3 regions of the Limosilactobacillus oris genome follow, and region 3 is predicted to be linked to each of the others. Evidence: predicted binding sites of a transcription regulator. Region 3 holds the regulator's gene; each other region holds the start of a gene.
What was found. Region 3 encodes LexA, which represses DNA repair genes until DNA is damaged. Its sites were predicted from a motif close to CNAACANNTGTTNG; they were not measured.
Positions count from the first base shown of each region.

Region 1 (10,191 bases), 670 kb from region 3:
GGGAATTGGCTCGCCGCCGATCACGTCGGCAATTGCGTAGCCATCGCTAAGGCGGAGGGCCGCTTCAAAGGAGTCAAAGAGCCGGGACCGAACCCCCTCCTTGACGATAATCCGGTCAATAACCACATTAATCGTGTGTTCCTGATTCTTGTTTAGCTCCGGAACTTCATCGAGGTCGTAGGTTTCACCATCCACCTGGACCCGGACAAAGCCCTCCCGTTTAATCGTTGCCAGAACCTTCTTTTGGGTCCCCTTCTTTGAACGGACGACTGGCGACAGAATCTGCAGCCGGGTCCGCTCGGGCAATTCCAGCACCCGGTCGACCATCTGGTCCGGCGACTGGCTGGTAATCGGGATGTGGTCGTTTGGACAGATTGGTGTGCCGACCCGGGCCCACAGTAGCCGGAGGAAGTCATTGATTTCCGTGACAGTTCCCACCGTCGACCGCGGATTATGCGAGGTCGTCTTCTGGTCGATGGAAATTGCCGGAGACAGGCCGTCGATGGAGTCAACATCGGGCTTGTCCATCTGGCCTAAGAACTGCCGGGCATAGGCAGAGAGGCTTTCCACATAACGGCGTTGTCCCTCGGCATACAGGGTGTCAAAAGCCAGTGAACTCTTTCCGGACCCGGACAGGCCGGTGATAACCACCAGTTTGTTCTTGGGAATCTTAACATCGATATTTTTTAAGTTGTGGGCCCGAGCCCCGTGAATAATAATCTTATCGTTTGCCAACGGATTATCCCTCCTCTACTTCACTTTCCGTCCCGGCTTGGTCTTCTTGCCGGTCATTTGCGCCTTCAATTCCATAACAGTATCACGAAGGGTGGCCGCTTGTTCAAAGTCGAGCCGCTTAGCCGCCGCTCGCATCTGCTCGGTCAGCTCATCGACCATGTTCGCCTGCGCATACTTAGACAGCTTGGCAAAGTCCTTCGTGGTAAATTCCGTGCTGTCTGCCTGCTCGCCAGTATCGGCCGTTTCCTTCGTCGCCGAAATGGCTTCCTGGATCGGTTTAACGATTGTGTGGGGCGTGATGTGGTGGTCCTCATTGTACTTCATCTGGATTGACCGCCGCCGCTTCGTTTCGTCAATCGCCTTTTGCATCGACTCCGTAACCTCGTCGGCATACATAATGACCGCCCCGTGCTCATTCCGGGCCGCCCGTCCAATCGTTTGGATTAGTGAGCGCTCGTTGCGCAAGAAGCCCTCCTTATCGGCATCGAGGATTGCCACCAGGGAAACTTCCGGCACGTCTAGCCCTTCCCGGAGCAGGTTGATCCCAACAAGGACGTCAAACTTCCCCAGCCGCAGGTCACGGATAATCTGCGTCCGCTCTAGGGTCTTAATATCACTGTGGAGGTACTTGACCTTGAGACCGAGGTCCTTTAAGTAATCGGTCAAGTCCTCCGACATCTTCTTGGTCAGAGTCGTCACAAAGACCCGTTCGTGCCGCTCAATCCGCTTATTAATTTCACCGACCAGGTTATCGATTTGTCCCATTACTGGCCGGACTTCAATCGTCGGATCAAGCAAACCGGTCGGCCGGATGATCTGCTGAGCCACGTGGTCGGTCTGCTCCTGCTCGTAAGGACCCGGGGTGGCCGACATGTAGACGACCTGATCGACGTGCTGCTCAAACTCATTCAGTTTCAGCGGCCGGTTATCGAGGGCACTCGGCAACCGGAAGCCGTAGTCAATCAGCATTTGCTTCCGAGCCCGGTCACCGTTGTACATCCCCCGTACCTGGGGCATCGTCTGGTGCGATTCGTCAACCACCAGCAGGTAGTCCTTCGGGAAGAAGTCCAACAGGGTGTACGGTGGTTCGCCTGGTTTCCGGCGGTCCATGTAACGGGAATAGTTTTCAATCCCGTTGGTATAACCCATCTCCCGCATCATCTCGATGTCGTAGGTTGTCCGCTGCTGGAGGCGTTCTGCTTCCAGCAACTTTCCCTCGTCGGTAAACTTCTTGACCTGTTTTTTCATATCCTGCTCGATTTCCGGCAGGGCTACGTCCATAATGTCCTCGTTGGTCATGAAGTGGGTGGCAGGGAAGATCGAAACTTCCTCCCGGTCGCCCTTCACTTCGCCGGTCAGGGCGTCGACTTCCCGGATCCGGTCAATTTCATCCCCAAAGAACTCAATCCGGAGTGCGGTTTCACTGTGGGAAGCAGGAAAGATTTCCACCACGTCACCGTGTACCCGGAACCGGCCCCGCTGGAAGTCAATGTCGTTCCGGTCGTACTGGATGGTCACTAATTGCCGCAGCAGGAAGTCCCGGTCGATTTCCTGGCCGACGTGCAAAGAGATGACGCTATTTTGGTACTCATTCGGGTTCCCTAAGCCGAAAATGCTGGACACCGAGGCAACCACGATCACATCGTTGCGCTCTAATAGGGCTGTCGTGGCGGCGTTTCGCAGTTTATCAATTTCATCATTAATGGAGGCGTCCTTTTCGATGTAGGTGTCGCTCGATGGGACGTAGGCTTCCGGCTGGTAGTAGTCATAGTAGGAGACGAAGTATTCGACGGCATTGTGGGGGAAGAACTTCTTCATTTCGCCGTACAGCTGCCCTGCCAGTGTCTTGTTATGTGACAAGATGAGGGTCGGTTTATTGACGTTTGCGATGACATTAGAAATGGTAAAAGTCTTCCCGGTCCCAGTGGCCCCCAGCAAGATCTGGGCCTTATCACCATTTTCAATCCCCTTGGTCAGCTGGTTAATGGCCTCCGGTTGGTCCCCGGTCGGCTGGTAATCAGAAACTAGGTCAAATTTTCGGTCTGCTTGACGATAAATCACAAGCTGTTCCTCCCGTTGCTTATTGCGGCGCCATACCGCTAATTTAGACACATTTTAGTGTATCATGCAAACATGCATTCGTCTAATAATCTGACCATTATAAAAGGAGCCGCGACGTGGTTTCAGCCACCTCACAGCCCCATTTGATTTCAAATTAATTTATTCTTCGGCAAATGCTTGCAGTGCCTTTTCAAAGTCGGCCAGTTTAGCATTGGCCTTGTCCAGTGAGCCAGCGCTGGTGCCGATGTAGAACTTCAGCTTTGGTTCAGTTCCGGATGGGCGAATAGCAATCCAAGTTTCGTCGTCCAAGACATAGCGGAGGACGTTGGATTCTGGAATCCCCAACTCACTGACCTGACCATCAGCGGTCGTCTTGGTGCCCTTGGAGAAGTCTTCGGTGACTGCCACTTTGTGACCAGCAAAGTCAGCTGGAGCTTCTTCCCGGAACTTCTTCATTAAGTTCTGAATCTTAGCAGGACCGTCGACCCCGGCGTAAGTCTTGGCAATCGTCTTTTCACGGAAGTAGCCGTACTTCTTAAAGAGTTCCTGCAAGCCATCGTACAGGGTCATGTCACGGCTCCGGTAGTAAGCAGCAACTTCTGCCAGCAGGGTCAGTGACTGGATGGCGTCCTTGTCCCGAACGAATGGCTTAATCAGGTAGCCGTAGCTTTCCTCAAAGCCAAACATGAAGGTGTGGTCAGCCTTGCCAGTTTCGTACTGGTGAATCTGGTCCGCAATCCACTTGAAACCGGTCAGGACGTTAATCATATCGACACCATAGCTCTCGGCAACCTTAGCCGCAAAGTTGGTGGAAACGATTGACTTAACAGCCGCCGCATTCTTTGGCAGGGTCCCCGTCTGCTTCCGGGCTTCCAGGATGTAGGACAGCATAATCGTGGCAATCTGGTTTCCCGTCAGCAGCTGGTATTCGCCGTCTGGCTGGCGAACGGCACAACCCAGTCGGTCCGCGTCTGGGTCGGTCGCAATCAGAACGTCGGCGTCAATTTTCTTTCCCAGGGCAATTGAGCGAACGAAGGCTTCGGGGAATTCTGGGTTTGGGTGCTCCAAGCTAGGAAAGTCACCATTCGGTTGGGCTTCGGTAGGTTCAATCGTGAAGTTGGTAAAGCCGGCTTGACGGAGGGCCCGTTCACCCAGCATCCGGCCAGTTCCGCAAAGGGGCGTGAAAACAAACTTCATGTCCTTGCCATACTGCTTAGCCAGTTCAGGGTTGACCGTGACTTCCTTTGCCAGTTGGAGGTAGGCATGGTCGACGTCTTCACCCATAATGGTTTCCAAGCCGTTATCCAGCATTTCCTGCTCATCGGCTAGTTGGATGTCGAAGATGTCATCAATCTTGCGGATGTAGCCGGTCATCATGTCGGATTCCTTCGGCGGCATCTGGCCCCCATCTTCACCGTAAATCTTGTAACCGTTGTATTCCTTCGGATTGTGGCTGGCAGTAATCATAATTCCAGCGTAAGTTCCCATCTGGCGAACGGCAAATGACAATTCAGGCGTTGGCCGAACGTTGTCGTAGATATAAACCTTAATCCCGTGCGCTCCCAGCACCCGCGCGGAGTCATGGGCGAAGCGGTAGGAGTTGTGCCGGGAATCATAGCCAATCGCCACCCCACGCTGCTTGACTTCATCGCCAAGTGAATCCATCAGAGTAGCCAAACCTTCCGTTGCTTGCCGAACCGTGTACACGTTCATCCGGTTGATTCCGGGTCCCATCAAGCCCCGCATTCCGGCGGTACCAAAGGACAGTGGGCCATAAAAGGCGTCTTCGATTTCCTGTTCATCGGTCATGGCGGCTAATTCTTGCTTGAGTTTCGGCTCTAAATCGGTCCGCTCTTTCCATACTTGGTATGTGTCTTTCCAGCTCACAATAAAGTCTCCTTTACTTCTTTAATCTGTACATAGTATACCGCATCTTCCTGGTGGGTGCCGTTTTTACTCATTGTTTTACTAAATTTTTATTCAAAGCACTGGAAAATTTTTCAGGCAGTGGCCAGTGCTGGTTAAAAACTTACTGATTGGATAGTAACTTACTAAAAAGTAAGTACTTGTCGCCTCCTCGAGAAGCGGTTAACATGTACATAAATTCGCATGATGAGTTAAGGACAAACTACTTTTAGTCATTACCCGTGTGAATGTCTTGCTGGTGGCTAAGCCCCTTCATCTCGGCAGCACCATTTTCAAAGGAAACATCCGTAACTTTCCCAGAAGCGACGAGCTCTTCGCTAAATTCCGCCATTTCGATAAGGATTTTCTTCATCCTCAGGCCATCCGCTGTTAGGAAATAGACAACCTTGGGTGGAACAACAGGGTAACTGGTTCGCTTTACCAACTGGTCGTTAATCAGCTGGTTTAGTTCCTCGGTCAGTACCTTTTCGGAGACGTGAACCCGGTACAGGTCATCAAAGTACCTTTTGAGTTCTCCATACCGGCGCTCCTTCAATCCCAACGCGCAAATAATAGACGGTTTCCATTTACCGCTAACGGCGTGAATTAGGAAGTTACAGCTAATAAAGTAGTTCTTAGTCATATTGCTCCTCCTGTCAACGAGTCTTTCCTTGATTAAGTATATTTTATAATGGTTTCCCAAAATGAGCTGGAGAGGTACCCGCGCCCAGCCTGCCAGAAAGTGAATTTCAATCAACTGATAAGAGAGGTAGATACTATACGTGGATTTGCAATGATTGGCCCAAACGAAACGGGTTTTATTGAAAAAGGCGATCCAGAGATTGGCCCTCGAGACGCCCTGGTAAAGCCACTGGCGGTCGCACCATGTACTTCAGATATTCACAGCGTTTACGAGAACGCAATTGGGCCTCATCACGACTTGATTCTCGGTCACGAAGCCAGCGGAGAAATCGTCGCTGTCGGTGATGAGGTCAAGGACTTTAAGGTAGGCGACAAGGTCATTTTGCCAGCCGTTACTCCCGACTGGTCAGACGTAAACGCACAGGCCGGTTTTGCCTCCCACTCTGGAGGAATGCTAGGCGACTGGAAGTTCTCTAACAACAAGGACGGGGTCTTCGCAACCCGGATTCACGTCAACGACGCCGATGGGAACCTTGCCCACTTACCACTGGGGATGGATCCCGGGGTTGCCACCATGCTTTCCGACATGATTCCAATCGGTTTCAACGCCGACGAACTGGCCCACGTTGAATACGGTGATACCGTCGCTGTAATCGGCATTGGTCCCGTCGGTTTGATGGCCCTCCGCGGTGCTGGTCGGATCTTCGCCGTTGGCTCCCGGCCGCAAACCATCAAAGTTGCCAAGGAGTACGGTGCAACGGATATTATCGACTACCACGATGGCGACATCGCCGACCAGATTATCGAAAAGAACAACGGCCAGGGGGTTGACCGCGTCCTCATCGCCGATGGAGATTCTGAGCACACCTTTGACCAGGCAGTCCGGATGACGCGGCCCGGTGGTTCCATTGGTAACGTGGCTTATTTAAACGGCAACGATACCATTAAGATCAATGCCGGTAACTGGGGTGTCGGGATGGCTAACATCACCATTGACGGTGGTGTAATGCCCGGCGGCCGGCTTCGGATGGAAAAGTTAGCTAGCCTGATCACTAATGGTCGCCTGGACCCGTCCCTGCTGATTACCCACACCTTTGACGGCTTCGATAAGATTCCGGACGCCCTTGAATTAATGCACAACAAACCTGCTGATTTGATTAAGCCGGTTGTCTACACCTCTGACATCGACTAATATTTAAAAAACACACTAATAAAATCCGCTCAGCGAACGCCTTGTCCGTTGAGCGGATTTTGTCATCAGATTATTATTCCTGACTCTTGATGTATTGATAAACCTGTTGACCAGCAATGGCACCGTCCCCAACGGCAGTGGCAATCTGCCGCAGCGGCGTTTCACGCACATCACCGATGGCATAGATTCCCGGAATGCTGGTCCGCATTACGGTATCAGTCTTGACCCAGCCCTGGTCGTCCAGGATTCCCAGGTCGGCAAAGGGCTTAGTCAGCGGGATATTACCGACATAGATAAAGACCCCATCGGCTGCCAGTTCACCATCTTCACCGGTTTCGTTGTTGTGGGTGATGACGCCAGTCACCTTGACGTCATCACCCATGATTTCAGTAACACTCGTGTTGAAGACAAACTCCATCTTTGGGTTCTTCTTGGCCTCATCCTGGAGCATTGGCTGAGCCCGGAGTTCGCCCCGCCGTACCAGAACAGTTACCTTGGAAGCTAGCTGGGTTAGGTAGAGCCCTTCTTCCACCGCGGAGTCACCGCCACCGACAACAACCAAGTGCTTGCCCTTAAAGAAGGCCCCGTCGCAGACTGCGCAGTAGGAAACGCCCCGGCCACCGAATTCTTCTTCACCCGGTACGCCGAGCTTGCGGTGGTCAGAACCAGTCCCAATTACCACAACGGGGGCAACATAGGTTTCCCCCATATCAGTCGTGACCTTCTTGTTCGCCCCATCGACTTCAACCTTCGTAACGGTTCCGTAGGCATATTCTGCACCAAACTGGGTTGCTCCCTGGTACATCTTTTCCGCCAGCTCTGGACCTTGCACGTCCTTGAAGCCGGAGTAGTTCACGATTGAAGCAGTGTTGTTGAGGTTACCACCATAAGCTCCCCGGTCCAGCATGACAACCTTCAAGTTAGCTCGTGAAGCATACAGCGCCGTCGTCATCCCACCAGGGCCGGCACCGATAATAATGACATCGTATTTTTTCTCTTCTGCCATAATTCATTCCTCCTCAAGCGAATTACTATCCACATGATAATCGCTGACAAACAGTTTGTCTATCATTTTGCTTACTAAAAATAAGAAAAAGGTGCCATGACCAAATTAGCCGCGGTACCTTATTCGTGCTTACTTGCTGCTCTTCTTGTCTTCAGCTGTCAGTTGGGCTCCTAATACCTTGATGTATTCACGCAGCTCATCCTTGACTTGGGGGTGCTTCAACCCATATTCGATGTTGGTCTTAACCCAGCCAAACTTGTTACCAACGTCGTAACGGTCACCCTTGTATTCACGGGCAAAGACGCGTTGAGTTTGATTCAGAGTATCGATAGCATCGGTCAGCTGAATTTCGTTCCCCTTGCCCGGCTTAGTCTTAGCCAAAACATCAAAGATTTCTGGCGTAAAGACGTAGCGGCCGATGATGGCTAAATCACTTGGTGCATCCTTTGGTGCGGGCTTTTCCACAAAGCTCGTCACGTTGTACAAGCCCGGGGTAACTTCCTTGCTTGGGTTAATCACACCATACTTAGCGGTGTCTTCGTGAGGAACCCGCATTACCGCTAAGGTCGAAGCGCCAGTCTGCTGGTAGCTTTCAATCAGTTCCTTCGTCAGCGGCTGGCCGTTGTTGTTAATGTTGTTCAGGTCGTCACCCAGCATTACCACAAACGGTTCGTCACCAATAAAGTCCCGCGCAGTCAGCACGGCATCCCCGAGCCCCCGCGGGTGGGATTGACGGATAAAGTAAATGTTGACGTCCGTCGTTTCTTCTACCAGCTTCAGCATCTCGTCCTTGTGCTTGGAGCGGAGGTTGTCTTCCAATTCTGGATTGGAATCGAAGTGGTCTTCGATTGACCGCTTATTTTTACCATCAACAACGACAATGTCTTCGATTCCCGACTTGCGTGCTTCCTCAACAATGAATTGGATCGTTGGCTTATCAACGATTGGCAGCATTTCCTTGGCTAATGCCTTAGTAGCAGGCAAAAAACGAGTACCTAATCCCGCTGCTGGGATGATTGCCTTGCGAACACGTTTCATAACAATATAAGTCCTTTCGTAACTTCAATTTCTCTCAAAGTCTTCCAAGAGTATTTTACCATATTTATTCGATTTCTGACGTTAAGTCCCGACTCATCAGCTGGGAAATAGCATCCTTGATATCTTTGCCAGAGTAGAGGACTTCATACAGGGCCTCGGTAATCGGCATTTTGACTTGGCGCTTCCGGCTCAACTCGTAAGCCGCCTTTGTCGTGTAGACCCCTTCAATTACCATTCCCATGTTCTCAATCACGTCGGCTAGTTTCTGACCCTGGCCTAGTTGGTAGCCAGCCCGCCAATTCCGGGAATTCTTACTGGTGGCCGTTACAACCAAATCGCCAACCCCGGACAAGCCAATAAAGGTCAGCGGGTTCGCACCAAAGGCGACGCCCAACCGACGAATTTCAGCTAGTCCCCGGGTGATCAACGCCGCCCGGGCATTGTCATGGTAACCCAAGCCCTGCAGAGCCCCGGCACCGATGGCAATAATATTTTTCAGGGCGGCCCCGAACTCTGCACCGATTACGTCATCATTAGTGTAGACCCGGAAATAGGAATTGCTAAAGAGCTTCTGGACCTCCTTGGCATTATCAATCTCCGTGCTGGCTGCCGTGACCGCAGTCATGTCCTTGATGGCAACATCTTCCGCATGACTAGGACCAGACAGTACCACGATTCCCCGCCGGTGTTCAGGGGCAATTTCCTCTTTCAACATTTCAGATGGCCGCTTATAGGTGTTTTGCTCCAGTCCCTTGGTCGCGTGAATGATCAACGGCTGCTGCTGGAGTTCCCCTAGCAATTGATCCAACTGTTTGGCGACCTGGCGAAGACCCTTGGTCGGGATGACGATCAGAATAACCGTGGCATCCTTAACCGCCGCCCGCATATCAGTGGTGGCAACTAACTGATCGGAATAGACAAGGTCCTTCATGTATTCTGGATTACGATGTTCGGTATTTAGACGGTCGACCTGCTTTTGGTTGCGCGCCCACAACATCACGGAATGACCATTTTCTACCAGCATATTAGCAAGGGTACTTCCCCATGAGCCTGCACCTAAAACTGCAATTTTTTCTGCCATAACCATTCTCCTTAACTAAAATCCTATTTACTTGTCCAATACCATGCCAACTTCTTCGTCCGTCGCCGGGCAACCATGACAACCAGTGCGGCAACCAGGAAAAGCACGGATAGCAGCTGGGAAATCCGGATTGGCCCCAGCATCAAACTATCAGTCCGCAGTCCCTCAATGACGAACCGCCCCGCGGCATACCAGATCACGTAAGTCAAAAAGACTTCCCCCTGCTTGAACAGGTGGGGACGGTGCCGCAAAAGCATCAAGAGGACAAAACCACTGAGGTCCCAGAGTGACTCATACAGAAAGGTCGGCACCCGGTAAGCACCGCCGATGTTCATCTGGTTAATGATCCAAGCGGGAATGTGCTGGGCAACCAGGGCCGCCCGGCTAGTAACCCCGCCAAAGGCTTCCTGATTCATAAAGTTGCCCCACCGGCCAATTCCCTGCGCCATAATCAGCGTTGGTGAAATAACATCCAGCATGGTCCAGAGCTTTAAGTGACGCTGGCGGCAAAAAACTACCAGGGTGATAAAG
Region 1 is NZ_CP104398.1:771,879-782,069, forward strand. It holds gene uvrA (excinuclease ABC subunit UvrA) at 1-735, opposite strand, end outside; gene uvrB (excinuclease ABC subunit UvrB) at 751-2,796, opposite strand; gene N4599_RS04050 (phospho-sugar mutase) at 2,956-4,683, opposite strand; gene N4599_RS04055 (winged helix-turn-helix transcriptional regulator) at 4,931-5,344, opposite strand; gene N4599_RS04060 (NAD(P)-dependent alcohol dehydrogenase) at 5,495-6,535, shown strand; gene trxB (thioredoxin-disulfide reductase) at 6,609-7,541, opposite strand; gene galU (UTP--glucose-1-phosphate uridylyltransferase GalU) at 7,671-8,579, opposite strand; gene N4599_RS04075 (NAD(P)H-dependent glycerol-3-phosphate dehydrogenase) at 8,644-9,660, opposite strand; gene lgt (prolipoprotein diacylglyceryl transferase) at 9,684-10,191, opposite strand, start outside.
Region 1: a site for LexA is predicted at 2,864-2,877, ahead of uvrB (excinuclease ABC subunit UvrB). Genes of this name have one in related genera too.

Region 2 (10,191 bases), 430 kb from region 3:
TCGGTGACGGTGGCCCCGTGGAAACTGCGGCCCTGGTGGAGGCTCTGGACGTCGTAGTTGATGGTGAGCGAAAAACGGTCCGCGACCAGGTCCCGCTTGACCATCTGGAGGCTGAGCATGTCAACCATTTCCCGGACAACCAGCCGTCCTTCCTGGTACTGGTAAGGCTTGGGGAGGACGATGCTGGAGTAGATGCCATGGTGGTCGGAACGGTAGTTTTTGATGTCAGCCATTGTGGCGGACTCATAACCCCAGGCGTGGTCGATGATTAGTTCGGCATTCTTGCCGAACTCCCGGTAGAGGACCTCCTCGTTTAAGGGGTCTGAGAGTTTGCCAAGCGAGCACCGGGCAACATCACCCATCGTGTGCAGGCCGAGCTTATTCAACCGCTTGGCGTAACCCCGGCCGATCCGCCAGAAGTCGGTCAGCGGTTCGTGGGCCCAGAGGTAACGGCGGTATGATGATTCGTCCATTTGCGCAATCCGGACGCCGTCTTCATCAGCCGGGATCCGCTTGGCGACGATGTCCATCGCTACTTTAGCCAGGTAGAGGTTAGTACCGATCCCGGCCGTGGCGGTGATTTTGGTCTCGAGCTGGATTGTCTGGATGATTTCCTTAGCGAGGGCGTGGGCGGAAACATGGTGCTCCTGCAAGTAGTCCGTGACGTCCATCAAGACCTCATCGATCGAGTAGGGATGAATCATCTCCGGCGGCAGGTAGCGCAGGTAAATTTCGTAAATCTCAGCGCTCTTTTGCAGGTAGAAGGTCATCCGGGGTGGAACAATCTTAAAGCCGATCTGCAAGCGGGGGTTGCGAAGCAGCTGGGGCCGGTAGACCGACTTAAACTTGGTCAGACGGTGGTCGGGCGCCTGCTTAGCCCGCTCCCGGTTCAACCGTTCGACGATTTGCTCGACCTCAAAAAGCCGGGGCCGGCCGGGGACCCCGAAGCGTTTGAGGGCTGGGGAAACGGCCAGGCAGATGGTTTTGCTCGTGCGGGATTCATCTGCTACTACTAGGTTGGTAGTCAGGGGGTTCAGATGGTGCGCCGCGCACTCGGCGGAGGCGTAAAATGATTTGAGATCAATCGCTAAGTATGTCCGGGCCACGATAGGACTCCTCCTTTCATGATTTCACCTATACATTATACGAAAAACCACCGACGGGAACAAGTGTTTGTGCCGCTGACTTGCCTTTTTGCCGAGAAGCGGCTAAAATATAAGCATTAAGTAGCACGAGTTTTAGCGAGGGACGGCAGGTGAAAAGGTCCCCGGGGTGCGAACTGGGTTTTATCTTTTGAATAGTAATTAAAGCGGCAAGCAATTGCAATTTAGGTGGCACCGCGCGTAAGCGTCCTATTAGTTTCACGGCTAATGGGGCGCTTTTAGTTAAGGAGGAAATGACGATGACGGAAAAGAAACACGTAATTTTAACAGGCGATCGGCCAACGGGGAAGCTGCATATCGGTCACTATGTTGGTTCCTTAAAGAACCGGGTGGCTTTGCAGAACACCGGTAAGTATGATACCTATATCATGATTGCCGACCAGCAGGCCCTAACTGATAACGCTCGTGATCCGGAGAAAATCCGCCGCTCCCTGCATGAAGTGGCTTTGGATTACCTGGCGGTGGGAATTGACCCACAGCAGTCGACCATTTTCGTCCAATCCCAGATTCCAGCCCTCAGTGAGCTGACGATGCACTACCTGAACCTGGTGACCGTTTCCCGGCTGAAGCGGAACCCGACTGTCAAGACGGAAATCCAGCAGAAAAAGTTTGGCGAAAGTGTCCCGGCGGGTTTCTTAATCTACCCGGTCAGCCAAGCGGCCGATATCACGGCCTTTAAAGCTGACACGGTCCCGGTCGGCGATGACCAGGAGCCGATGCTGGAACAGACCCGGGAAATCGTTCGGACCTTTAACCGGATTTACCAGCAGGATATCCTGGTAGAGCCCGAGGGTGTCTTCCCGCCAAAGGGTGAAGGGCGGATTCCGGGCCTCGATGGCAACGCCAAGATGAGCAAGTCGTTGGGGAACGCCATCTACTTGTCGGACGATGAAGACATCATCCAGAAGAAGGTCATGTCAATGTACACCGACCCGACCCACATTAAGGTTTCCGACCCGGGTCACGTGGAAGGCAACACGGTCTTCACCTACCTGGACATCTTCGACCCGGATAAGGAACAGGTGGCTAAGCTCAAGGAACAGTACCAGGCAGGTGGCCTTGGCGACGTGAAGATCAAGCGCTACTTAAATGATGTCCTCCAGGCGGAATTAAAGCCAATCCGGGAACGGCGGGAACAGTACGCCGCTAACATTGACTACGTGGATCAAATCCTTCAGGAAGGCTCTGCCCGGGCCAATGAGGTCGCTAACCAGACACTGAAAGAAGTCCGCGACGCCATCGGCATCAACTACTTCGGTTAATTTCAAATTAAAGTTGCCGGCTCCCGTTGTCCACGGGAGTCGGTTTTTAGGTCAAATAAAATTTCGTGATGCCGGGAACAATTAGTGTTTCACGGAACGGAACATGGTAACATAAAGGGGATAGTTTTTTAGAATTAAATTGAAGTAGCGGAGGTGAAAATAGTGGAAAACCTCGCAATTGTTGACCTCGGCTCTAACTCGGCGCGCATGGCAATCACAGAAGTGGCTCCGGATGGCCGGTTTCGGGAAATTAAGCGGGTAAAGGAAAATACCCGGTTATCAGAGGGCATGGGCCGTGAGAAAATGCTCCAGGAGCCCGCAATGCAGCGGACAATCGAAGCCCTCAAACGCTTTAAGCAGCTCTACCAAAGTGTTCCCGGTGTCAAGGTCCGGGCAATTACTACGGCGGCGGTTCGCCAGGCCCGTAACCGTCAGGAGTTCCTTGAGCGGGTTGAACGGGAAGTTGGCATCCAGCTCCAGGTCCTGTCGGGTAAAAAAGAGGCCTATTACGATTACTTAGGGGTAGTGCGGACCCTGAAGCTAAACCACTGTTTGATTTTAGATGTTGGTGGCGCGAGTTGCGAACTGGTCCTGGTGCAACAGCGCCGGGCTCGGAACATGATTTCAATCCCGGTAGGGGCAGTCAACCTATCCGAACAGTTTCACTTAAATGGCTACGTACGGTCAGCGGACCTTTTCCGGGCCCAGGTAGCAATGAGTGACCGGTTAAAGAAGATTCCCTGGCTGCGGTACGCGACTCGGTGCCCGATTGTTCTCTTGGGCGGGGCTAACCGGACCCTGGCCCGGATGGCCTGGTCCTACCACCACCGTCACCATCGACGGTCGATTCACGGTTACCAGTTGAGTTCGCGCGCGGTTTACGCGACCTACCGGGAATTGCTGAACCGTAACCTGGCCCAGCGCAAGAAGATGCCCGGCTTAGAACCGGAGCGGGCCGACATTATCGTTGGGGGGATGCTCCCGTTGATCAGCCTCCTCGAACGGAACAGTGATGGCCGGGTGATCTTCTCTGAGAGTGGTGTTCGGGAAGGGATCATTACCGAATATGTCAACCAAAGGAAGCAGCATCATGAATGATTGGCAGCACGGCTTTTATAAATTGACCGCGGCCGAGCGGCGGGAGCGGTTAGCCCAAGCGCTCCGCCTGCCTTCGTCGGTCACGGCGCTTTTGACTACTAACGCCTCAGCGCTCGGCAACCAGCTGGTGGAAAACTACCTGACAGATTATCCGGTCCCAGAGGGATTAGCACTTAACCTCCTGGTGAATGGTCGCCATTACCAGGTACCAATGGCAATCGAGGAGCCCTCGGTAATCGCGGCGGCCAGCAATGGTGCCCAGCGTGTGGCCCGGAGTGGGGGCTTTACCGCTCCCCGACAACGGCGGCTGTTGGTCGGGCAGGTGGTCCTCCAGGCGCCGGTAAATGAACGGGCAACGCTCTTGGACTGGCTACACGCCCACCAGGACGAGCTGTTGGCGGTGGCTAACGCAGCCCACCCGTCGATGCAGCGGCGTGGTGGCGGAGCAAAGGAGCTTCGTTTGCGGACGCCGGGCGGTTTCATCAGCGTGGATTTACTGGTTGATGTCTGCCAAGCAATGGGGGCTAACAGTGTTAATACGATGGCAGAAGCGGTCGGCCACTATTTGCGTCAGCAGGGCTTTAACGTGTTGACGGCCATCTTGAGCAACTACGCCACGGAGAGCTTGCAAGCGGTCGACTGCCGGATTGATTTTGCCAACCTAGCGACCAAGACGATGGCGGGTCAGAAGGTGGCGGAACGAATCGCGGCCCTTAGTGACCTGGCCCAGGCCGACCCCTACCGTGCGGCAACCCATAATAAGGGCATTATGAACGGAATTGACGCGGTAATGCTTGCCAGCGGCAACGACTGGCGGGCTATCGAAGCGGGCGCCCATGCCTATGCTAGCCGTGACGGCCAGTACCATGGACTGAGTACCTGGCAGCTGGCTGAAGGTCAACTGGTGGGCCACCTGACGCTCCCGTTGCCGGTCGGCGTGGTAGGGGGCTCAATTGGCCTGAACCCGCTGACCAAGGCCAACTACCAGATCAGCGGTATTCAAACGGCCGAAGAACTAGCGGCGGTAACTGCCAGTGTTGGTTTGGCCCAGAACCTGGCTGCGCTCCGGGCGCTGGCAAGTTCTGGCATTCAGGCCGGGCACATGAAGTTACAGTACCGGTCCCTAGCCATCAGTGTCGGTGCTAGTTCCGCTGAAGTTCCCGTGCTAGTAAAAATGCTGACCCAGCGAAAGCACGTGGATCAGTCACTTGCTAAACAATTATTAGACGAGATTAGAAAGGATTAATGGCATGAGCGAAGAAATCAAGTTAAACGCGGCCAACCAGGAGCTACTAAAGCAGGTTAACGACCTTTATCCTGAAGGCAGCGTGTTTGTTCAGTTTCATGGTGAAAAGTCCGGCTACGTTCGGCACGACCAGGCAACCCAAAAGACTTTGCCCGGCGGCTTGTTTATTATCGTCACCGATCTGACAGAACCAAACTACACGGCTTCCCATGAGCTGCTCCACCTCCTGATGCTGCTGCGGGGCTTCCCACAGATTTTCTTCCAGCTTTCGTTGGGGGATCAGCAGTTGGATGAGCAGATGATGATTATGTCGACTGACCTCTATAACGTTGCTATTCACCGGGTGGTAGTGGCTGAGCAGCGGAAGCACGGCCTGATCAATGACCAGGTGGAGGCAGAATACCTCAGGGGGATTGAGCACACGCTGACGCCCGAGGGCGGTGCGGACGACGAGGAAAAGACTCTTCGCTTACTGACCCTCCTGGATGCGTTAGTCTTTTATGGCGACCACTTCTCTCAATACGAGGCGGCACTGCAAGAGAAGTACCCCACGGCCCTGGCGGCGGCCCAGAAAATTTATCGGGAAATTGCGGCCAAGCCGATTCAATCGCCGTTTGACATGCGCCGGTCAATCGTGAAAATCTATTCCCTCTTTGACCAGCAGATGCAGGACTGGGGACTGCCGGCCCTCCATAACAACGAGTACACGACCCTGTCACCAGTTCTGAGCGACCGGCAGTTGCGGTTGAGCCTGCGCCAGGTCTTTGAAATCTACCACTCCGACATGAAGGAACGGGGAACCAGCAAGCGGGCTTACGTTGGCATTCGGCGGAGTGATGGGCAGAACTCCTTCACGATGCCGGCGCCCAACCCGGAATCACCGGAAGAATTCAAACGCATTTATGCCCAGCCAGTCAAGAAGTTTTTGGAAGAGCACAGTATTCCGTACATCGTAAGGAAGTGATTTGATGGAAACGACGATTCAAACGGCCTTTGATGATGCCAAACACATTGTCTTCCTAACCGGAGCTGGGGTGTCGACTGCCTCAGGAATTCCGGACTTTCGTTCAGCGAACGGCCTATACACCCAAAACCGGAACGCGGAGTATTACCTCAGCCACCGCTACTTTGCCAGTGATCCGGACGGCTTCTATGAATTTTGCAAAAAGAATTTGTACTTTCCGGATGCCAAACCCAACGTTATTCACGAAAAGCAGGCGGCACTGACCCAGCAGGATCGGGCAACAGTAATTACCCAGAATATTGACAACCTCTACGAAGAGACGGGGACCAAGCACTTGATTGACTTTCATGGTAATCTTTACCACGTTTACTGTGAGAAGTGCGGGGAGACCGTTCCGGTAGCAGACTACCTCAAGAGCCGGATTCACGCTAAGGATGGCGGTCCCTTGCGTCCTGACATTGTCCTCTACGACGAGGGGATCAAGCAGCAAAACATCATTAACGCGGTCAAGGCCATGCAAGCGGCAGACCTGGTGGTAATTGTCGGCACCTCGATGAAGGTTTACCCTTTTGCCGGCCTGCTCGAATACCGGAATCCAAACGCAAAGGTGGTCGCAATTAACCGTCAAGAGCTACACTTCTCTTTTGACTTTGAGATGGTGCAGGAGGACGCGACGAAGTTCTTTGCGGAATTAAAAGTTAAATAGAAGCGATTACTTTCGCTAAAAATAAAGGGGCTGTGACATAAGCCCAATTACTTTAATAAAAAGCGAACAGCGCAGTACACAAAGGGGCTTCAGTGCTCGGCAAAGCCGAACTCTGAAGCCCTCTTTGTGCTTGCGGGGGCGTGAAGACGAAGTCATAAATGACTTCTGTCACGCTCCCTTTATTTTTTATTAAATTAATCCTTGCTGCTTCTCAGCGTGGTCAGTTCACGCTATAATTACACCATGAAATGAAAACGTTTTCTAGTTAAGGAGGTACTAATATGGTAAAGGCAGTACAATTCGGCAAGTCGGCCGTGGTGGCGAACCCGCTTGGCTTAGGAACGAATGCGGTCGGGGGCTACAACCTTTTCCCTGGCCTGGATGATGGGGCGGGGCGCAAGCTCGTTGACGCCGCTATCGCTAACGGAATCAACCTCTTGGACACGGCCTATGTCTACGGCCTGGGGCACTCGGAACAGCTCGTGGGACAGGTAGTCAAGGACCACCGGCGGGAAGAGCTGGTGATTGCAACGAAGGGGGCCCATGACTTTTCGACCGGACGGGAAGTTATCCGCAACGACCCTGACTTCATAACCCAGCAGGTCGACCAGAGCTTGAAACGCCTTGGGGTGGACTATATTGACATTTACTATCTCCATTTCCCTGACCATGATACGCCGAAGGCTGAAGCGGTTGGTGCCTTGCAACGTCTGCGTGAAGCCGGCAAGATTCGTGCGATCGGGATCTCGAACTTTAACCTGGACCAAATCAAGGAGGCCAATGCGGATGGCTACGTGGACGTAGTAGAAGATGAATTCAGTCTGCTCCACCAGGATCATTTGACGGAGGGAATGCTGGACTACCTTCGGGACCACCAGATTAGCTTTGTTCCTTACTTCCCGTTAGCTTCAGGACTATTAACCGGGAAGTATGTTCAGGACGTCAGTTTCCCGGCGGACGATATCCGGAGTCAGATTGCCGACTTCAAGCAGCCCCGCTATGGTAAAATTCTTGCGGCAGTTGACCAGGTCCGGCCGATTGCTGACCGGCACGGAGCAACGGTTGCCCAGACGATTTTGGCTTGGTACCTGCAGAATCAGCTGATTACTGCCGTTATCCCGGGCGCCAAGCGGGCTGACCAGGTAATCAGCAATGCCCAGGCAATGAACATTCAGCTAACAGCCGAAGAGTATCAGACGATTGAGACGGCCTTTGCGGATTTTAAGGCCAACAAGAGTGGTAAGTCGTTAAAGGACCCTGATTAGGATAACGTAAAAAGACACCGGATAAATCTGCGGATTTATCCGGTGTCTTTGCTAATGCTGCAATAAATGGCGGTCATGTTGGTCTTTGAGCTTCTTGACCGCGCAGTCGTAGTCACAGGCAGCGCACTTGCCGCCGACCTTCACTTTGCGAAAAGTCCGGATGATGATAACGACGGCCCAGCTGATAATTGCGAGGATGATTAATAGGTTTAATAATAATTGCATTGAGGCAAGCCTCCTAAAAGATGAGTAAGCCAATTTGGAAAATTAGAAACGATGTGCAGTAGGCGATTGCTAACCCTGAAACAACGGCGAAAAGGACCCACTTGAACGAACCCGTTTCTTCTTTAATCGTTGCCAATGTCGCAAAACATGGGATATAGAGAAGGATAAAGGCCAGGAGGGAGTACGCCGCGACCGGGGTCATGAACTGTCCCAGCACCGCGATGAGGACGGCCTTGCTGCTGGTGTGGAACATAACCATCATGCTGGACGTAATGACCTCCTTTGCAAGGACCCCGGTAAAGAGGGCGCTAATTGCCTGCCACTGGACGATTCCCAGTGGACGGAAGAATGGAACAAGGCCGTGACCGAGCGCCGCCGCAAAGCTCCGGGTAGAATCCGTGACGAAACCGGTCGGGCCGAAGCTGGACAGCAGCCAGATGAGAACCGTGCCGGCGAAGATAATGGTCCCGGCTTTCTTGATAAAGCCCTTGCCCTTGTCCCAGGTTCCGTGCCAGATCACGTCGAAGCGGGGCAGGTGGTATTCGGGCAGCTCGATGATAAACACCGACCGCTCCTTAACGCGGAACAGCAGCTGGTACAATTTCGCGACCAGGAGGGCCACCACGATCCCCAAGAAGTAAATGGACAGGGCAACCAGGGCCTGGTGGTGCGGGAAGAAGGCCGCCACCACCAGGCCGTAAATCGGCAACCGGGCCGAGCAGCTCATGAATGGCATGATTAGCGTTGTCACCAGCCGCTCCTTTGGCTGTTCAATCGTCCGGGCCGCCATAATGCCGGTCACGTTACAACCGAAGCCGATAATCAGCGGGATGAAGGACTTGCCGTTTAGCCCGATCATCTGCATCAAGCGGTCGGTTACCAAGGCTGCCCGGGCCATATACCCTGAGTCTTCCAGCAGCGAGATACAGGCGAAGAGGGTGAAAATTTGGGGAATAAAGGCGAGGACCCCGCCGACTCCGGCGATCAGCCCGTTCACAATCAGCGAACGCAGGGGCGCCATGGCGCCCAATTGGAGCAGCCAGTGGTCGACGGTGTTGGAAACCGGGACGGACAGGAACCAGTCGAGGGCGTCTGATAAGGGGGTCCCCACCCACTCGAACGAGAGTTTAAACATTAGGTAGAAAATTCCTGCAAAGATTGGGAGCCCCAGAACCGGGTTGGTAACAACCTGATCGATTTTCGCGGTTAACTGACCACTGTCCGTTTTGGCGGCCTGCTGCTGGGCGTCGTGGAGCAGACTTTCGATAAAGGCTAACCGGGTGTTGTAGATCTGGTCGGCAAACTTTTGGGCATCATAGTACTTTGCCTGACTGGTCAGCGGGGTCAACTGGTGGTTGCTTGCATACTCCTGAATGGCCTTGTTCTGGTCGATAAATTGGATTGCTAGCCAGCGGGCCACGGTGGCGGGGTAGTCGAAGTCGGCTTCAAGGGCTTCTGCCGCTTGCCGAATGGCCTACTGAAGCATCGGCGGGTAATCCAGTCGGAGCTTGGGTGCAGGCACTTCCTGGTAGTCAGTGATTTGCTGGTGCAGCTCCTTGATCCCCTGGTGGCCGCGGGCGTTAGTCGTGAGAACTTTGCAGCCGAGCCGCTGACTAATTAGAGCAAGGTCGTAGGACTGGCCGCTGCGGCGGAGATCATCGATCATGTTAAGAATTAAAACGAGCGGCAGTCCCCGTTCTAGGACCTCGATGGTGAGGAGGAGGTTGCGTTTGAGCTGGCTCGCGTTGGTGATGTTTAAAATCAAGTCTGGGCGGTTGGTTAGCAGGTACTTGGCAACGACCGCCTCATCCTTGGTTAAGGGGTTGAGGGAATAGGCCCCGGGAAGGTCAACCACCTCGATGTTCGAGTGCTTGAGTGTTCCCACCTTTTTATCGACGGTTACCCCGGTCCAGTTACCCACAACGGCGTACTTATCGGTAAGGGAATTAAAGAGGGTCGTTTTACCAGTATTCGGGTTGCCAATCAGGGCAATGCTTGTCATTACGCCTCAACCTCCGTTAGGGCGGCAAAATCACGATAACGAATCCCGATTCGCTGGTGGTTATTCTCAATGATGACCGGACCATGGAAGGGGTACCGCTGGATAACTTTGATAGAGCAGCCCTCACACAGGCCCATATTATGAAGGCGACTCGCAGTTGGCCGGCTCAAACAACTAAATGATTGCAATACATATTGGTGATTGATCATATTACTTCCTCACAATCCATTATTCCAATACTATATAAAAAAGCCAATTAT
Region 2 is NZ_CP104398.1:1,672,885-1,683,075, forward strand. It holds gene N4599_RS08285 (Y-family DNA polymerase) at 1-1,109, opposite strand, end outside; gene trpS (tryptophan--tRNA ligase) at 1,403-2,425, shown strand; gene N4599_RS08295 (Ppx/GppA family phosphatase) at 2,588-3,523, shown strand; gene N4599_RS08300 (hydroxymethylglutaryl-CoA reductase, degradative) at 3,516-4,769, shown strand; gene N4599_RS08305 (IpaB/EvcA family protein) at 4,774-5,733, shown strand; gene N4599_RS08310 (NAD-dependent protein deacylase) at 5,738-6,439, shown strand; gene N4599_RS08315 (aldo/keto reductase) at 6,721-7,704, shown strand; gene N4599_RS08320 (hypothetical protein) at 7,756-7,929, opposite strand; partial or broken gene feoB (ferrous iron transport protein B) at 7,943-9,931, opposite strand; gene N4599_RS08330 (FeoA family protein) at 9,931-10,140, opposite strand.
Region 2: a site for LexA is predicted at 1,163-1,176, ahead of N4599_RS08285 (Y-family DNA polymerase). Genes of this name have one in related genera too.

Region 3 (10,191 bases):
GTCCGAGTGCGCCGGACACGGTAATTGCGGTTCCTCAGGGCACAACCGTCCGCGACCTCGATACCGGCCAGATTATCGGGGACCTGGTTGAAAACGGCCAGGAGCTGGTAATCGCCCAGGGCGGCCGGGGCGGCCGGGGAAACATTCACTTTGCGAGTGCCAAGAATCCGGCCCCCGAAATCGCTGAAAATGGGGAGCCGGGAGAAGACCGCTACCTAGAACTAGAATTGAAGATGTTGGCTGACGTGGGGCTCATCGGTTTCCCTTCGGTGGGGAAGTCGACCTTACTGTCAGTAGTCACGGGTGCTAAGCCGAAGATTGCCGCCTACGAGTTCACCACCCTGGTACCAAACCTGGGAATGGTGATGCTCCCGGATGGGCGGGATTTTGCCATGGCTGATATGCCCGGATTGATTGAGGGTGCTTCAAAGGGAATTGGTCTCGGCCTTAAATTCCTGCGGCACATCGAACGGACACGGGTGCTACTCCACCTGGTTGACATGAGCAGTGAGGACGAAAACCAGGCCATCGAGCGCTACCGGCAAATTAACCAGGAGTTGGCAAATTACGATCCAGAGCTCTTGAAGCGGCCGCAAATTGTCGTTGCAACGAAGATGGATCTGCCAAATGCTGAAAAGAACCTGGCCGTGTTCCAAAAACAGCTGGCTACGGATAAGAGCCTGGAAAAACAGCCGGCAATTTTCCCGATTTCGGCAGTTACGCACCAGGGGGTCCAAAAGTTGATGCAGCTGACCGCCGACCTGCTTGACCAGACGCCGGTGTTTGATAGCGAAAGCCACGATGAACAATTGACTCCTGAGTATGAAGCAGCGGGGAAGAAATTCCAGGACGCGCAGGGACCAGACTTTACCATCAGCAAGGATGATGACGGCACATGGGTCCTGGGCGGCGAAAAGTTGCTGCGTCTGTTTGACATGACCGACCTGACCCATGAGCAGAGTCAATTACGCTTCGCACGCCAGATGCGGCAGATGGGAGTCGATGATGCCTTGCGTGAAAAGGGAATTCAGGATGGCGATATGGTTCGAATCCGCAAGTTCGTCTTTGAATTTATCCAGTAATTGAGAGTGAGAAGGTAGGGAAGTTTAATAATGCAACTTGAATTTTTAGGAACCGGCGCTGGGTCACCTAGCAAGCAGCGTAATGTTTCTAGCGTTGCCCTGCGGTTGCTGGAGGAGCGCAATGCTATCTGGCTGTTTGATGTTGGTGAGGCGACGCAGCACCAAATCTTAAACACCACCATCCGCCCACGGAAAATTGAAAAGATTTTTATCACCCACCTGCACGGTGACCATATTTTTGGCCTACCAGGACTATTGAGTTCACGGTCTTTCCAGGGGGGAACCGAACCCTTGACTATTTATGGTCCAGTGGGGATTAAGCGCTTTGTGACGACGGCATTACAAGTTAGCGAGTCCCGTTTGAGCTACCCGCTGCACTTTGTGGAAATTGATCACGAGGGGGAGGTCTTTCACGACCGGGGCTTCACGGTCACTGCCAGAAAGCTGGACCATAAAATTGCTTGCTACGGTTACCGGGTGGTTGAAGCTGACCATCCTGGTGAGCTGCAGGTTGATAAGCTCCGGGCATTGAACATTCCGTCCGGGCCGGTTTATGGGCAACTAAAGGCTGGTAAGGTAGTCACCTTAGCTGATGGACGCACTGTCAATGGGCAGGACTTCATTGGGGCGCCACATAAAGGCCGGATCATTGCCATTTGTGGTGACACCCGCAAGACGGCTAATGCTGTGGAACTAGCGCAGGATGCGGACGTCCTGGTGCATGAAAGTACCTTTGCTAAGGACGAGGCGAAACTCGCCCGCAGCTATTACCACTCGACCAGTTTACAGGCGGCCGAAATTGCAAAACGGGCCGGGGTCAAGCGGTTATTGCTGAACCACATTTCCGCTCGCTATGCCGGCCGGGCTGCCTATCAGCTTGCCTACCAGGTTCGCGATGTTTTCCCGGAGACCCGGGTGGTCAATGATTTTGATGTAGTTGAGATTCCGTTTAATAAATAAGGGGTGGTCGTGATGATGAGGCGAGTAAAGACTTTGCGTTTCTTACGTAATGAAGTCGTGCTGATTACAGGAGGTTCTAGTGGGATTGGTAAGGCCTTAGCACTAGAAGCCGCACGGCGGGGGGCAATCGTTGTTGTGACTGCCCGGAATGAAGAAAAGCTGGAGCAAGTCGCCAAACAGTGTCTCCTGTTATCAGGTCGGCCCGCCTTTGCTTACCGCATGGATGCCACTTCGCCGGATGACATTGACGAGGTCCTTGACAAGATTCAGCACCAGGTCGGTGGAATCGACGTCCTAGTTAATTCGGCTGGCTTGGGTGAGTTTACCCCCGCGGCTAGCCAGTCTTATAAGACAATGAGACAAATGACTGACGTAAACCTGCTGGCATTGATGTACATTAGTCGTTGCGTGGCTCGGCAGATGATGGACCAGGGCTACGGAGCAATTATTAACCTGGGGTCGGCAGACGGTAAGATTCCGACCCCGAATAGTGCGGCTTATTCAGCCAGCAAGGCGGGGGTCATTCAGTTTGATAACGTCTTGCGGATGGAAGTGGCAGACTACGGTGTCCAGGTGCTGACAGTTAATCCAGGACCAGTTAGCACCCCCTTCTTTGAGAAGGCCGACCAGGATGGCAGTTACCGCTCGCACCTGCCGAAGTGGATGTTCATCTCAGCTGATGAGTTAGCTCGCCGGGTATGGAATAATGTTGGCTATAAGACGCGGGAAATTAACGTTCCTGGCTACGTAGCCTACCTGGGCTGGGCCTACCAAGTTTTCCCTGGACTGGGTGACTGGGCGATTAAGAAGTTCTTTGACTTCCAGCAGAACAAAAATGAATTGTAAAGTTGACAGGAGTGGCTTGGTGGTCACGCCTTTCTTATTTTGAGAGAATGTGGGGAAGAAAATGATCGAAGCACGTTATAATTGGCAGGACCAAAGTGCCAAAGTTGATCAACAGGTTGTCCAAACGCTTCAGGATGAATTAGCGATTACTAAAACGATGGCAGTCCTGCTGGCCGAACGGGGGATTGCCGATGTTCAAGCAGCACGGGACTTCCTGAATCCTAGTTTGTCAGCTGTTCATGATCCCCGGCTACTTCATGATATGGATCAGGCAGTCGAGCGGATTGAAACAGCGGTTGCCAATGGCGAAAAGATTACGGTTTATGGTGACTACGACGCGGATGGTATTACCAGCACTGCTGTGATGTATGAAGCCTTGACCAGTATCGGTGCCAATGTTGACTACTATGTTCCTGACCGCTTTAAGGATGGCTATGGGCCGAACCAGGCCGCTTACGATCGAATCATTGCTAACGGGACTAAACTGATTGTCACGGTGGATAACGGGGTGAGTGGCAAGCAAGTGATTGAATCCACCATTGCCCAGGGTGTCGATGTCGTAATCACGGATCACCACGAATTGCCCGCAGAACTGCCGAAAGCAACCGCCATTGTTCACCCCCGTTACCCGGGGAGTAGCTACCCGTTTCCCGACCTTTCCGGTGTGGGGGTAGCGTTTAAACTTGTCTGGGCTCTTCAGGAGGAATTTCCCGAGGAGATGTTGGACCTGCTGGCCATCGGGGAAATCGCAGATGTGGTTAGTGTTACGGATGAAAACCGTGCTTTGATTTCGCTGGGGATTCAAGAGTTGCGGCAGGGGATGCGGCCGGGTCTCCACGCACTGATCAGCTTGGCCGGCGCTAACGAAAGCCAGCTAACGGACCAGGAAATTGGTTTTACCATCGCTCCGCGTTTAAATGCCCTTGGACGGGTGGCAAATGCTAATGCTGGTGTGGAATTGCTGACGACCCTGGATGAAAATCGGGGCCGTGAACTAGCCGAGCAGGTGGAAGCTGCTAACCAAGAACGCCGGCAGCTAGTTGATGATATTATGATCGCTGCTAAAAAACAGGCTTTAAGTCCTGCTAACCAGCAGCGCCCGGTACTCATGTTGGCAGGGCATGGTTGGCACCAAGGAGTGCTGGGAATCGTGGCTAGCCGAATCATGGACGATACCGGCAAGCCGACAATTGTTGCCGGAATTAATGAAGACGAAGAAGTTGCCAAGGCCTCGGGGCGGAGTTTGCCCGGCTTCAACCTTTTTCAGGCATTGGATCAGCACCGGGACTTGTTCACCGCGTTTGGTGGGCACCCGGCCGCCTGTGGCTTGTCCCTGCCTGAGGAGCAGTTAGAAGCTTTACAGGAGGCCTTAGTGGCGGAAGCAGCTGAGCAGGGCTTTACGGGTAAGCAGAAGCAGCCGCTGGCAGTTGCAACTGGGTTAGCGGTTGGCGATGTGACGGAGCAACTTTATCAGCAGCTTCAACAGCTGGGACCGTTTGGACCAGGAAATGATCAGCCCGTCTTCCTGTTCCGTGATGTCCAGCCAACGAATGTGAAGACGATGGGGAAGGATAATAGCCACCTTAAATTTAACCTCAGCCCCCAGTTGGCGGTGGTGGCCTTTAACCAGGGCAACTTGGCACCGCTACTGGCTGGGCAGGGGACCACGGTGGACATGGTTGCAAAACTGAGTATTAATGAGTGGCAGGGCAAGCGTCAGGTTCAGTTGATGCTGGAGGATATTCAAATAACGGGAACGGTTATCTTGGATCGGCGAACGAACCATTTAACACCCCACCATTTTGAGATGCCGGGCTATTACCTGGTTTATAGTGACCGCTTGCGTCAAAACATTGCTCCTCACCTTCCAGCGGGGACTGCAATTTCGCCGGTGGAGGCGGGGAAAATTGACTTCGCCAATGAGCGGCTGACGGTGGTTGATTGTCCGGCCGACTTAGCTGCTTTTAAAGCACTCTTCGCCAATGATAGTGCTGCGCCGGCGATCATCCGTCTCCTGCTCTACGAGGCTAATAGTATTTATTTGGCGGGCTTGCCCACACGGACGGACTTTGCCAGTCTGTACCGCTTCCTCGCCCAGCAGGCCAGCATACAGTGGCCGCAACAACGGTCTGCTGTTAGTCGGTATTTAAGAATCAATGAAGTCCGCTTAAATTTGATGATAAGTGTGTTTTCTGAAGCAGGATTTGTTACAATAAAGGATAGTGTTTTAAACCTGGTTGCTGACGTTCAGAAAACCGATTTAAAACAAACGGATCACTATCAAGCGCGATTAGCTCAATATCAAGCTGAACAGACGCTGCTGTTTAGTGATGCGGGGACGGTGGCTGAATGGGTCAGCCAGTGCCTGAAGAAGAATTAAAGGAGAAAATTTCTGGTATGACTTTAGACCTTTATAAATACGTTGCCAGTATTCCTGATTACCCGGAGAAGGGGATTATTTTTCGGGACATTCTGCCATTAATGGCGAATGGTGAGGCTTATAAGCAGGCAACTGATGAGTTGGTTGATTACGCTAAAAATAAGAATGTCGATATGGTAGTGGGCCCTGAAGCCCGTGGCTTTATTGTCGGGTGCCCGATTGCCCGCGAATTAGGTGTCGGCTTTGCGCCAGCACGGAAGAAGGGGAAGCTCCCCCGCAAGGCAATTAGTGCGAGCTACACTTTAGAGTACAGCACTGCAACCCTGCAGATGGAGGAAGATTCCATTAAGCCTGGTCAACGGGTCCTGGTCGTTGATGACCTGTTGGCAACCGGTGGGACCATCTCCGCGACAATTGAAATGGTTGAAAAGATGGGCGGTATTGTGGTCGGTTGCGCCTTCTTGATCGAGTTGAAAGACTTAAACGGTCGGGAAAAGATTAAGGATTACGATGTCAAGGCGTTGATGGAGTTTTAATAATTGGGGCTGAGGAGTAACTCAGCCTTTTTTAAGTTAAATAGCTGACCTGATTGATTAAAGGAGTTTTGTAATGTTAATTTTAGTAATTTTTGCCGGCTTGACGTTAATCCTCGGCGCGTTTTATTTGACCAATTCCTGGCAGCGGTACCGTGAATGGAAGTCGGGGACGATTATCGTTGTTTTAAGCTTGATTGCGGTCGTTTATGGGGCCATCAATTTGCCGTACTGGAATAGGAGCTCGCAGTCAGGCAGCTCTAGTACGAGCTCATCACAGCAGGTGCAGAGTAGTAGTTTTTCGAACGCCCTTAGCGGGATTAACGGGGCGGCTAACGGCCAGAACCAGCAGATGTCTGTTTTGCGACAATTGCAAAAGGGCTATTCGAAGTTGGGAACGGTTGAATTTCGGGAGGAGGACAACACTTACGTTGTCAAGCCAACGGATGATAATACCGTGAAAGCAATCCAGGCACTGGTTCAGGATCCCAGCCAGGCTAGCCAGATTGGCTGGTCGAACTTAACTGATTCAATCAAGAAGAACTCGGAACAGGTTTCTAAGGCCCTGAACGGGGATTACTCCATCAGCATTGTTAATCCAGATAAGACCAGCCAAGCAGTGTACACCGCAAAGAACGGCCAGACAACTTACGATATTGCTAACCAGAAGTAAAAAGTCAACGTCTTCACAGTTCTATCCAGGCGAACTGTGAAGACGTTTTATTCTGTTATTTTAGTTCGAATTGGCAGAGTTAACTTTTGAGTTTACTATTAGGGGAATTTTTGGTATAGTATAGAAGTTGGAAATTTAATGGAGAGTTGGCAGAGTGGTAATGCACCGGACTCGAAATCCGGCGAACCCGTGTTGAGCGGGCGCGCAGGTTCAAATCCTGTACTCTCCTTTTTTACTACCGTTTAACCACGGTTAAACTTAAAACGTGTAACCGGCTAGGGCGTTGAAGCATCATCGTTCTAGCCGGTTTCTTAATCTTAGCTCATGGTATCCGTTTGCTGGTATTGGCGTGAAAGTTAACTCGGCCTGGTTTCGATAGTATAATATTTAAAATGGCTAGTGAAGAATAAAGGAATTAAGAAGTATGACAAGAAAGTATTATGCGGTAAAAAAGGGACGGCAAACAGGCATTTATACCAGTTGGCCGGAGTGTCAAAAAATGGTCATCGGCTTTCCCGGGGCGGTGTATCGTTCATTCGTTGACCGTCCGGCGGCTGAGAACTGGTTGCACTCCGACCAGGAATCGCAACCACACCGGGGTAATAAGCAGCTGCAATTAAAACTGGACGAGCATTCGTTTGCCCAGCAGGCTCCTGCCACTATCAGCCGGCCGACAATTTTGCTCTATACAGACGGTGGTTCTCGCAATCACGGGAACCAGCTTGGTCAGCACGTCAAAAATGACGATAAGGCTGCCTGGGCGTACCTGATTGAACGCCGGGGTCACCAGTACACCGGAACCGACGGCGAGTTTGGGGCAACCAACAATAAGATGGAACTGACGGCCCTGTTAACGGCACTTCAGACGATTAAGGCACACCACTGGCAAGATGAGCTGATTAGTGCGACCCTGGATTCACACTATGTCTTGGATCCCATTACTAGGGGCTGGCTCTACGGCTGGCAGCGGCGGGACTGGAAAACTTCTACCGGTAAGCCGGTCGCCAACAAGGCGCTCTGGCAGGAATTGCTGAAAATCCTTCCCCAGTTTACGCACCTTCACTTTAAGTGGACCAAGGGCCACGCTGATAACCTCGGGAATAACATAGTTGATGAATTATTAAACACCACGATGGACAAGATGGGAGAATAGGGAATGAAGATTGGAATTGATAAGCTCGCTTTTGCAACTACGGATAAGTACATGGACCTGCGGGAACTAGCAGCTGCCCGCAAGGTTGACCCTGACAAGTACACAATCGGAATTGGCCAGGACCTGCAAGCGGTTGTCCCGCCAACTCAGGATATCGTAACGCTTGCCGCCGCTGCTGCTCAAAAGCTGCTTACGCCAGCAATCGCCAAACGCATTTCGACCGTGATTGTAGCTACGGAATCAGGCATTGATAACTCGAAGGCCGCGGCGATTTACGTAAAGCAGCTGCTGGGACTAGGGGACTTCGTGCGCACAGTAGAATTAAAGGAAGCCTGTTACTCGGCCACCGCGGGTTTGCAGTTTGCACGGGGAATTGTGGCCTTGAACCCGCAGGAAGAAGTGCTGGTCATTGCGGCTGACATTGCCCGTTATGGGTTAAATACACCAGGCGAGGTAACCCAGGGGGCCGGTGCGGTAGCGATGATAGTGAGTCAAAACCCACGGGTCCTGGCAATTGAGGACACCAGCGTCAGCCTGACGAAGGACATTATGGACTTCTGGCGGCCACTATACGCTACCGAAGCCTTCGTTGACGGGAAGTATTCGACTAGTGTCTACATCGACTGCTTCCGGGAAGTCCTAACTAGGTATCAGCAACTAACCGGCCGTCCGCTTGCTGACTTTAGCGCATTGCTTTTCCACCTGCCGTTTACGAAAATGGGCAAGAAGGCCTTAGAGGCAGTGTTAGGCGACCGGGCGGATGCAACTGCTGAGCGCTTTCGCCGGGCACTAGCAGCCAGTCAGGCAGCCTGCCGCCAGGTCGGCAACTTATACACCGGTTCATTATATCTGGCCTTAATGTCCTACCTCCAAAACGGTGAAGCCCAGGCTGGCGACCGGCTTGGACTGTTTAGTTATGGTTCGGGAGCGGAGGGAGAATTCTTTACTGGAATTTTACAGCCCGACTTTGCTGATTATGTATTACCACTTAGCTCAGCCTTGCGGGACCGCCAGCAAGTTTCTGTTGCTGAATATGAGCGTCTTTTCAACCAGCAGCTGGGGATGACTGCGGAAGACGTTAATTTTAGTACAGAAGGCGACTCCGCACCCTTTGTGCTGGCCGGGCAAAAGGATCACCAGCGCCAATATCGGGCTAACTAAGCAAAAAATAGGAGAGGGATAAAACGGTTGCGTTTGGTTGGAAAATCAAACCCAGCCGTTTGCTTTTGCCTGAGCGGCTAGTTGCAAATTAGTTTTAAAAATAACAATGAGGCTGGGAGAAAAGGTTGCTTTCTCACCAGCCTCGTGCTAGTTTTCAATAATTACAAAGGTCACGTGGCAAACCTCCAGGCTGACTTTGTCAAGGTAGGTAATTTGCCGCCGGACGCTAGTCATTCATGTCAGGCAAGGAGGTTATTCCCTATTTTCCCCCGTCTTTTGAGGTGTTTAAAAAATGTTATCCCGGAAAAGGCCAACGACCCGGCCGAGGATTCTAACATTCTTAAGATAAATGGGGTCCATCGTATCATTTTCCGGTTGGAGACGGAAGCGGTCTTTTTCCTTGAAGAACCGCTTGCAGGTGGCCTCGTTGTCCTCGTTCATGGCAATGACAATATCACCGTTTTTGGCGGTTGACTGTTTCCGGACGATCACCTGGTCGCCGTTAAGGATTCCCGCCTTAATCATACTGGTTCCCCGAATGGTCAGCATGTACAGGTCGTTATTATCCTGAATCGATGGTGGGATGGGGAAGTAGTCGGTGGCGTCCTCCACGGCCAGAATTGGCTGTCCGGCGGTAACCACCCCTAGCAAGGGAATCTTTGTCTGCAGGGGCTTTACGCCGAGAAGGTCGAACCCCTTGGGCGTAATTTCCAGTGCCCGGGGCTTGGAGGGGTCTTTTTGGAGGAAACCGCCCTCGATTAGGCGGTTGATGTGTCCATGAACCGTCGACGTGGACGAAAGACCGACCGCACTGCAAATTTCACGCACGGTCGGTGGGTAGCCGTGTTCGGTCACTGCTTTGTGAATATAATTGAGGACCGCTAATTGTTTATTTTTTACTGGCTTCATTATGCCAACACCTCATTAAAAATAGTATTATAATAAAGAATATCATAGTTTGTGCCGAACTTCAAACACACGTTCGCAATTGACAAACTTTGACATTAACTTAAAATGAGAGTGTGCTAGAACCAGCCTGTTTAGTTCGTCGTAGCTGCCTTTGCAAGAATGGTTGCGACATGCAGCAAGTCTATTTTGGGCAACCTGGCTGCGAGTTTGCGCTGCAACACTGTTATTTTTAAACCAGGGGGATTTCACCCCATGTTAAAGCCGACCAGGTTGCTGGATAATTTTCATTTAACTGAATTACGATTGGAGGGTAAAAATTATGGCTGAATCCGCAGAACAAGAAAAGTTATTGAAACGGATCAATGAACTGGCTCACAAAAATAAAAAAGAAGGGTTAACCGAGGCGGAAACACGTGAACGTGAGCGTCTTCGCCGGGAATACATTAAAAACTTCCGGGAAATGATGCGTAGTAACATTGAAATGATGCGTATCT
Region 3 is NZ_CP104398.1:99,234-109,424, forward strand. It holds gene obgE (GTPase ObgE) at 1-1,082, shown strand, start outside; gene rnz (ribonuclease Z) at 1,113-2,042, shown strand; gene N4599_RS00585 (SDR family NAD(P)-dependent oxidoreductase) at 2,055-2,888, shown strand; gene recJ (single-stranded-DNA-specific exonuclease RecJ) at 2,950-5,268, shown strand; gene N4599_RS00595 (adenine phosphoribosyltransferase) at 5,286-5,804, shown strand; gene N4599_RS00600 (hypothetical protein) at 5,878-6,474, shown strand; tRNA gene N4599_RS00605 (tRNA-Ser) at 6,615-6,703, shown strand; gene N4599_RS00610 (ribonuclease H family protein) at 6,899-7,627, shown strand; gene N4599_RS00615 (hydroxymethylglutaryl-CoA synthase) at 7,631-8,788, shown strand; gene lexA (transcriptional repressor LexA) at 9,074-9,697, opposite strand; gene N4599_RS00625 (DUF896 domain-containing protein) at 10,017-10,191, shown strand, end outside.